DNA from 4 places in the Paenibacillus sp. FSL H7-0735 genome. Region 1 is predicted to be linked to each of the others. Evidence: predicted binding sites of a transcription regulator. Region 1 holds the regulator's gene; each other region holds the start of a gene.
What was found. The regulator Rex, encoded in region 1, represses fermentation and respiration genes when NADH is low (regulators of the CRP and FNR family bind a similar motif). The targets are predictions, from matches to a motif close to TTGTGAAATATTTCACAA.
Positions count from the first base shown of each region.

Region 2: a site for Rex is predicted at 912-929, ahead of nadA (quinolinate synthase NadA). Genes of this name have one in related genera too.
Region 3: a site for Rex is predicted at 1,143-1,160, ahead of NSS82_RS17405 (cytochrome ubiquinol oxidase subunit I). Genes of this name have one in related genera too.
Region 4: a site for Rex is predicted at 1,153-1,170, ahead of NSS82_RS03925 (flavocytochrome c). Genes of this name have one in related genera too.

Region 1 covers NZ_JBBOZH010000001.1:4,913,144-4,915,352, forward strand. The annotation lists gene NSS82_RS22345 (amidohydrolase) at 1-737, opposite strand, end outside; gene NSS82_RS22350 (redox-sensing transcriptional repressor Rex) at 724-1,377, opposite strand; gene dinG (ATP-dependent DNA helicase DinG) at 1,508-2,209, opposite strand, start outside.
Region 2 covers NZ_JBBOZH010000001.1:128,732-130,940, forward strand. The annotation lists gene ftsH (ATP-dependent zinc metalloprotease FtsH) at 1-740, shown strand, start outside; gene nadA (quinolinate synthase NadA) at 1,000-1,938, shown strand; gene nadB (L-aspartate oxidase) at 1,978-2,209, shown strand, end outside.
Region 3 covers NZ_JBBOZH010000001.1:3,837,867-3,840,075, reverse strand. The annotation lists gene NSS82_RS17405 (cytochrome ubiquinol oxidase subunit I) at 1-978, opposite strand, end outside; gene NSS82_RS17400 (hypothetical protein) at 1,544-2,209, opposite strand, start outside.
Region 4 covers NZ_JBBOZH010000001.1:881,721-883,929, forward strand. The annotation lists gene NSS82_RS03925 (flavocytochrome c) at 1-930, opposite strand, end outside; gene NSS82_RS03930 (spermine/spermidine synthase domain-containing protein) at 1,425-2,209, shown strand, end outside.

The DNA of each region.
Region 1 (2,209 bases):
GGACGTGTGAACATTCCAAGCTTCTCTAAGTGAGCTACAGGACGCAACCCGTAATCCGCCACATTTTGTTCCACTTCACGTTTCGTTTCGGACATATGCGTATGCATCGGTAAATCCAGATCATGCGCTGCCTGCACGAACTTAACCAGGAAGTCCGGAGGGCAAGTATAAGGGGCGTGCGGCGAGATCATAGTAGTAATTCTACCGTCAGCCTTTCCATGCCAGTTACGGGCAAAAGAAATCGCTTCCGCAAGCTTGTGATTCTGTACATCCTCTGGACATAACCCGATCACACCACGCATCAATACGGAACGGATACCTGATAACTCAGCTACCTCAGCTACTCGGTCCATGTGATCATACATATCGAGGAAGGTCGTAGTTCCACCCTTCAGCATTTCCAATACAGATAAGGAGGTTCCCCAGTATACATCATCACCGGTGAACTTTTCCTCCATCGGCCACATCTTCTCCTGAAGCCACACTTGTAGCGCTAAATCATCTCCATATCCACGCAGCAAAGACATCGCCGCATGACCATGTGTGTTTACAAGTCCAGGCATGAACAGCAGACGGCTGCCATCAACCACTTGCACTCCAGCTTCCATCTGAGGCTCTTCTTTTCCTATGTAAGTGATTAAATCATCTTCAATAGTCATATATCCACTCAGAACCGGCTCATCCGTTCCCGGAGTCAGAAAATACCCGCCCTTAATTATCGTTTTATTGTTGTTCATGTTCGCTTTCTTCCTTTCCATCCCGCAAGTAATAAGCAAGACTTTGCAGATCAGTTGTAAAATCAGCTGCATGCACCCGGATATTCGGTGGTGTCTTCAGAATCACAGGGGCAAAGTTCAAAATTGCTTCAATCCCAGAAGAAATGAGAATATCTGCTACATTTTGAGCTTCTGAATCAGGTACGGTAATAATGGCAATGCGAATACCTTGCTCACGAATCGTGCTGCCTAGTTCATCCATCGGTTGCACAGTAAGGGAGTTGATCTTACGTCCAACCTTAGGAGCGTACGAATCAAATATAGCCGTGATTTTCATAGTATCTTTGAGATATGCATTGTAATTAGACAAGGCATGTCCGAGATTACCTGCCCCTACTAAAGCTACATTAAGCTGTTGATCCAGCTTCAGAATATGACGGATTTTCTCAATAAGATACGTTACATCATAGCCGATACCTTTTCTGCCGAAGTCACCAAAATACGCTAAATCCTTACGAATCTGTGCGGGATTAAGATCAAGCTTTTGTCCAAGTTCCTGAGAGGAAACTGTTAATATTTCGCGATTCTGGAGATCATTCAAAAAACGCAAATACACAGGTAGTCTGCGAACAACGGCTTCTGATATTTTATCCGATTTCATATTTTTCCTCCTAAAAATAGTAATGTTCTTGTGAAAATCCATATTCTAACGTATACCTCTCCTTATTAAGGGCGGTACTGTAACTTACCGCCCTTAAGGATAAGGAGGAGCTAAACTGAAGACGAGCATTTTAAGAAGCGCCGCCATCCTCTAGCCATTCCGCTATGCGGGGGACCATTTGATCAGTCAGCATATGCTCCATTTTGGGACCAGGCAATGAATAAAGGAAATACTTCCCGTAATGAGATTCAATAACCCTTGTATCATAAACAATAACTATTCCGCGATCCTGCGCCGTGCGAACCAGTCTTCCGAATCCCTGCTTAAAACGAATAACCGCTTGAGGAACAGACAATTTCATGAATGGATTCTTCTTCTGAGCCTGCAATAACTCCGACTTCGCTTCCGCCAACGGGTGATTCGGCGGTTGAAACGGAAGTCTCACGATGGCCAGGCAAGTCAGTGCTTCACCTGGAATATCTACACCTTCCCAGAAGCTGCTCGTCCCCAGCAGAACGGATGCTGCACTGTCCTGAAAGCGGCGGATCAGCTTGCTCCGGCTGCCACCTTCCACGCCTTGACCAAGCACCGTAATCTCTTGTGAGGCCAAAGCCTCTTTAAGCGGATCATATACCTGACGCAGCATTTTATAAGAAGTAAACAGAACCAGCATCCGCCCACGTGTTGTTTTGGCAGCTTCTGCTAACGACTGTACGAGTGTATCGACAAATCGAGCATCGCCCACACTGCCCTTCACACTAGGAAAATCACGCGGTATAACTAGCAGCGCCTGCTCGCGATACTTAAAGGGAGATGGAAGGAGTGAGGTCAT
Region 2 (2,209 bases), 4.8 Mb from region 1:
TCCTTGAGCACGCCGATATGGTGCATAAAGTTACTATTATCCCACGCGGACGTGCAGGCGGATACGTTATTATGCTTCCGAAGGAAGATCGGATGATCGTTACCAAGCAGGAGCTTTTAGATAAGGTTACTGGATTACTTGGTGGACGTGTTGCCGAAGAATTGTTTATTGGTGAGATCGGTACGGGTGCATACAGTGACTTCCAACAGGCTACGCGCATCGTGCGTGCCATGATTATGGAGTACGGTATGAGCGATAAGCTTGGACCTATGCAGTTCGGATCTTCTCAAGGTCAAGTATTCTTAGGTCGTGATATTGGGCATGAACAGAATTACAGTGACTCCATTGCTTATGAGATTGATCAGGAAATGCAGAACTTTATTACTTCGAGTTACGAACGTTGTAAAGATCTGTTGATCAAACACTCCAAAGAAATGCACTTGATTGCCAATACATTACTTGAGAAAGAAACACTTGAGCTTGATCAGATCACACAACTGATTGAACAAGGATTCCTTTCCGAGGATGGTAAACCAGAGGGTGGCGAAGGTGTTGCCCATGAAGTTGGCGAGCCTGTCATCGACAATATCGGTGATGTGCGAGTTCGCATTCAAGGCAAGCCTGAGGATGAACAGTCCACACTTCCTGACTTATCAAAGGATATCCCGAATAACCCTGATTCTGAGGGTAATGACGGTTCCGGTGATGACAACAAAGGTGGGGGCACTAGCCTTACCTAATTGGGTCCACCATTCATATGATGTAAATTTATCCGGAGAACGTAACTGTTCTCCGGATTTTTTATTTTAATTTTTAAGGGATTCTATGCCTTAAAGCCTGTCCAGTTACATTGACAGGGGCTGGAACGTTGTGTACATTAGTGATTAATATTACTTACTATTTATATCAGCATGTTCATTTTTTCACCATGATGGCGCATGCCATTTGATAACATCATGTCGGCGAAAAGCCGCGAGGATTTAAGGGGGAGAACAATCGGTGGAAGCTCTGGCGCTTGAGCGCAAGCAGGAACAGAATCGAGAACTTCGTATACGTCTTGAACAGCTTAAAAAGGAACGAAACGCAATCATTTTAGCTCATTATTATCAGCGTGATGAAATTCAGGAGGTTGCCGATTTCCGGGGCGACTCTTTTTTACTCGCTCAGAAGGCTGCAGAGACAGATGCGGAAGTTATTGTATTCTGCGGTGTTCATTTCATGGGGGAAAGTGCAAAAATTTTAGCCCCGAACAAAACCGTCCTAATTCCTGATGAACGTGCAGGCTGTCCAATGGCAGATATGGTCAATGTAGACGGTTTACGTAAGCTAAAAGCTCAACATCCAAATGCTAAAGTAGTCACTTATATCAACTCGTCCGCCGAGATTAAAGCAGAAACCGATATTTGTTGTACCTCTGCTAATGCTGTGAAAGTAATCGAATCCCTTGACGCCGAAGAGATTATTTGGGTCCCAGATAAGAATCTTGGTCAATATGTACAAGATCAGACGGGCAAGAAGCTGATTATCTGGGAAGGCTATTGCAACACTCACGACATGTTGACCGTCAAAGATGTAGTAGAGATGAGAGCAAAATATCCAGATGCGGAATTTGTAGTTCATCCAGAGTGCCGTCCTGAAGTAGTGGCCATGGGTGACTATGTAGGCAGCACTACATCAATTCTGGAGTATTGCCGGAAATCGGATCGTAAGCAATTTATCGTTGGAACGGAAGATGGTACCGGATATCAGCTTCGTAAGGATAGTCCAGATAAAGAATTCCATTTTGCTACCAAATTTCTTGTTTGTCCTAATATGAAAGTTAATAATCTAAAAAAACTGGTGAAATGCCTGGAGACGATGAAGCCACAAATCTATGTACCGCCTGCTGTCGCCGACAAAGCCAGAACATCCCTAGAGCGCATGCTACAAGTCCGGTAGCATGCGCTACTCTTTCGTTGAAACAGGTGAAAAGCGGTCATGATTCCACAATATTTGGTTGATTTTGATCTTCGGGATATTCCTACGGTAAAGACAGATTGTATTGTTATTGGTTCAGGGATTGCCGGATTATTCACGGCTATTAAAGCCAGTGAAGATCGGCGTGTCATAATGATCACAAAGAAATCAGTAATGGAAAGTAATACTCGCTATGCACAGGGGGGGATCGCAGCTGTTATAGCTGAGGATGATTCCCCTGCTTACCACCGGC
Region 3 (2,209 bases), 1.1 Mb from region 1:
TCCGACCATTAAATCAAACAGATAATGAACGAGAAGTGGTGGCCATTCTTCCTTGGGGAATTCCTCGAGCCCCGTCACCTCTGCATTAAAGTTTCCAAAGGCCAGGAAGCTGAGCAGCTTCGGAAGATGAAGAGCCCCTAGAACTTCATGCTCTGTATTCAGCCATCCCAATAGAACCAAATCCACCCTGCTACTCGTCTCAAAATGCCACTCTGCCGCTGCAAGCTTCTCTGGTTGATGCTCGGCCAAAAACTTGGCGGACACATCACCGGCTAACGTGTTCAGCAAACCGAATAGTAAAACGACCGCCATCATGAGATTTAAAGATTTTTTGTGGTATGCGGACACACCTTTTCTCAGCATCGCGAAGGCTGCAATCCCGGCTAACAAGGCAGCTCCTGTTAAATAGGCCGAGCTTAATACATGGAACACTTTGGAGAACGTCGCCGTATTCAGCATCGCTTGCACCGGGTTAATCGCTGTGAATTGGCCTGCTTCCATGACAAAGCCTTCAGGCTGGTTCATGAATCCGTTCACCGTCGTAATAAAAACGGCAGACATGCCTGCCCCGGCGACAATCGGTATCGTCAGCAGCCAATGGGTATATGGATTTTTGAACCGATCCCACGTATACAAATAAATGCCCAGGAAGATAGCCTCGAAAAAGAACGCGAACACCTCCATGAATAACGGAAGTGCAATGACATTCCCAGCCAGTTTCATAAAATTCGGCCATACCAGGGCCAGCTGTAGTGAAATCGCTGTACCGGTCACAACACCAACCGCCACAGAAATGACAAATCCTCGAGACCACCTCTTTGCCATAAGTGTATAATGGGGGTCTTTCTTCCGGATCCCGATGAACTCTGCTATAGCGATCATTAGCGGTATACCGACGCCAATCGTCGCAAAAATAACGTGGAACCCGAGAGTCAAGCCTGTCACTAGCCTGCTCCATAGCACCGTATCAATTGCCATTCTTTACTGCTCCCTTCAAAACTCTGTTCATTTTTCGTCTTAAGTTGATACTTATGATTAGGCCCGCTAACTGTAGGCTGCATTCAATATCAGGTTTAGCAAGGCTCAGCGACATCGTTTCCTGTTCTTTTTAGTATGACATTCCTCGTTCTTTGCTATGTAAAAAGAGAAATATTTCACAAAGCAAGAGTTGGCGAACCTGATTTACCTGTTACTGAGCAGTCAAATTAATAACGTGGCCTAATAATTAAAGTTATCTTATCTTAAATTTTAAGTATTTCAATCATCGACATCTCTTAATCCCTAAACGTTCAAGAAAGGGACAAATCTTTCTAACAACTCAGTGAATAACACAAAAAGCACCCGAAGGAGCTATTGATTGATTAGCGTATATGTGATGTCACAAGTTTCCTCCTACTTCGATGCTAACAAAAAAACGAAATTTTCTCATTTTAAGCCGTAATATACCCCCTTTTTGCAACAAAAAAACACTGACTTAAATCATCAGTGTTTTTGAATTCAAGCTAATTTCATCTTCGTCATGACAAATCTTGAACTGCCACCATCATTTAGTACGACCGTAGAAAAAAGAATACCCATCTGACTTCCCGAGTTTAGTCGTCTCCGTTCCGTCCACTAGCTTGACCGCTTTCAGCAACGATACAATTTGCGTATGCATTAGCTTTGCATCAAATTTGTCCATCTCTCTGTTGTCACTATCCACGAGCAGATAGTCGGGCATTGGAATGAATCCAATCACCGGTATCCCTGCTTCAAATAAGGGCTGACTCTCTCCAAACTCAAACTTGTTATGTCCACGCAATAATACAGTACGTGTGCTATCTGTCTTTTCAATAGCCTTCAGCCAAATGGCTGCCATCATTTCATTGCCTGCATACGTATATTCTGTACTTATTTGTCCAGTTGGACCATAATGACCCGTATCATCGTCCTTCCACTCCATGCTGCCTAAATGCTCAACCGTAATTCCAGCTACAGCTTTTAAATGACCATTCTTGCCATCCCACAGCTCTCGATGCCCCTCCATCCAGGTGGAAGTTGCCTGAGAGGACCCTTTGAACTCCGGTAATCTAAAATGTCCTGTCACAAAAGCGAAAATCATCGTACGTTCCGGCTGCTCCTGCTGTAAGTAACGAATCATAGACAGCATGCCCACAGCGCCATTCTCCTCCACTACATTTATCCCATCCGTATGGGTATTTACGATAAT
Region 4 (2,209 bases), 4.0 Mb from region 1:
GAGGTAGGATTTTTCTTGCTGCACAGTCGGGTGAACTTGGATTTGATCCATATCGACGGTTGTGCCGCCGAGTTTCTCAATCATCTTGATGCCGTCTCCGGTACTGCCGATTTGGTTAGTAGTAACGTAGCCTTCCAAGTCAGGTCTTACTTCGGAGATCAAATCCATATTGGCACCGAACCCGCCAGTGGTTACAACGACAGCATCTGCCGTAATTGTTTTTTCCTCTGTTTGGTTAAAGAGGACTTTAACGCCATTAACCTTGCCGTCTTTTTCGGTAATTTCTTTGACATCAGCATTCACGAAAAGTGGAATTTCTTTCTCTTGTACGTTTTTCACTAAACCTTTGACAAGGTATTGACCCACAGCAGAGCCATCTTCAGGACGGTGTGTACGTTTTTCGTTCATGCCGCCTGTAATGGTGATATTGTTCAAGCGGATTCCTATGGAATCCAGCCAATCGATCGCACTCGCGGAATTATCAACGAAGAAACGAAGCATTTCTTTGTCGTTAGTGTCATGGCCACCTTTTAATGACTCTTCATAAAATAAATCATTGCTGTCTTCAATGTTTTGTTCTTTTTGAAATTTCGTTTCAGAAGCGTTCATTCCCGAAGAGGATTTGGTTGTGTTCCCGCCGGCAACCGGCATTTTTTCCAAAATAACAGGGTTCATGCCTTTCTCTTTGGCCTCAAGCGCTGCGGACATTCCCGCACCACCCGCACCGACAATGATGATATCATATTTATCTTTTAATTGATCGAATGGTGTGTAGCTTGCTTCAGATGCCCCGGAGACGGCTTCAACTTCTTTTTTCTCGTTGTTATTACTCTTGCTCTCGTTCACCTTGTCGTTTCCATTACCGCAACCTGCGGTAACGAGCATGACAGAGAGGACGAGACTCAGAGCACCAGCTGCTTTCTTTTTCATTGTTAACCCTCCACTTTTATATTTCTCTATTAAGATGTACTTAAGATGTACCAAAAGAACCCGACAAAAAAGAAAGGAAGTATCAGAGGGAGTTGGAAGTGGAGAAGCGCGCGCGTCGCTGTTATTCTCCTAACTTCAAATCTTCTACGGTTACGTCCACAGTTTCCATCGTTATTCTCTTTAGTTCATCTTCTTATTAAGTATACCATCAATCATGACTATTAGTGAAAGTTTTCACAAATTATACAAGTCGTCTATTCTAACATAGGGTAACGAAATATTGAGCAGATTAGGCGCGATATAGGCCATAAACCTTGTAATTAGAAGATTTTGGCGTAAGATTTTCTTACTGTAGGAGCGGAACTGTCACGGATTAGTAAAGTGGTTTTTGTTCTTCTGGATTTTTAAATGGTAAAATGAGAGTATTGCCTACTAGTCAATCCGGAAAGACTAACATGAGACATAGAAACAAATTCTAATTAATAGGTGAGAATATGGAATTTAATAATGTAATAAAAGAAAAGGTAAAAGAAGATAACTATAAAGTGTTTGCTTTACTAAGCCGCTATTTGAATAATACCCCCGACTTTATTAACAAAGAAGAAATTGAAGAAATCGTAAACTGTGGTGTATCTTATGAATACGCTTTTGGTTTAATGCTGGCTGCTGCTTTTGGGATGGATACGGTTGATAATGTTGATGATAAGGAATTGTTTAACCAATATTTTAGCAATATGCTTCATAAGCTTGATGCAAATGAATATTATGACAATCCATATTATAAAAATATCAAGATTCCTACTATAAAGATTAATAATAGTGAATTAAAATATGAAAAATATAAACCTTTTGAAGGTTTTGTTTGCAATGATATCATCCGGACAGAAGAGGGAAGACAAATTCCTCAGGTTGGTTTTTTTCAAAATGAATTCATGTTCCCGGCCGTCTTGGAGAATGATAGAATCTGGATGACCATCACGCCAAATGAAATAGAAACAATGAAAGAAGCTGTAGATAAAGCGTTTGGGAATGTTCTTACGTTTGGGCTTGGGCTTGGCTATTATGCTTATATGGTTTCTGAAAAAGATAATGTTGAAAGCATAACGGTTGTTGAAAAAAATCAAGATGTCATTGATCTATTTAATAAATATGTACTGCCACAATTCAGTAATGCTCACAAGATCAGGCTTATCCAAGCAGATGCTTTCGAATATGCAGAACAACATATGTCTAAGGAGAAATATGATTTTGCATTTACGGATTTATGGCATGATGTTTC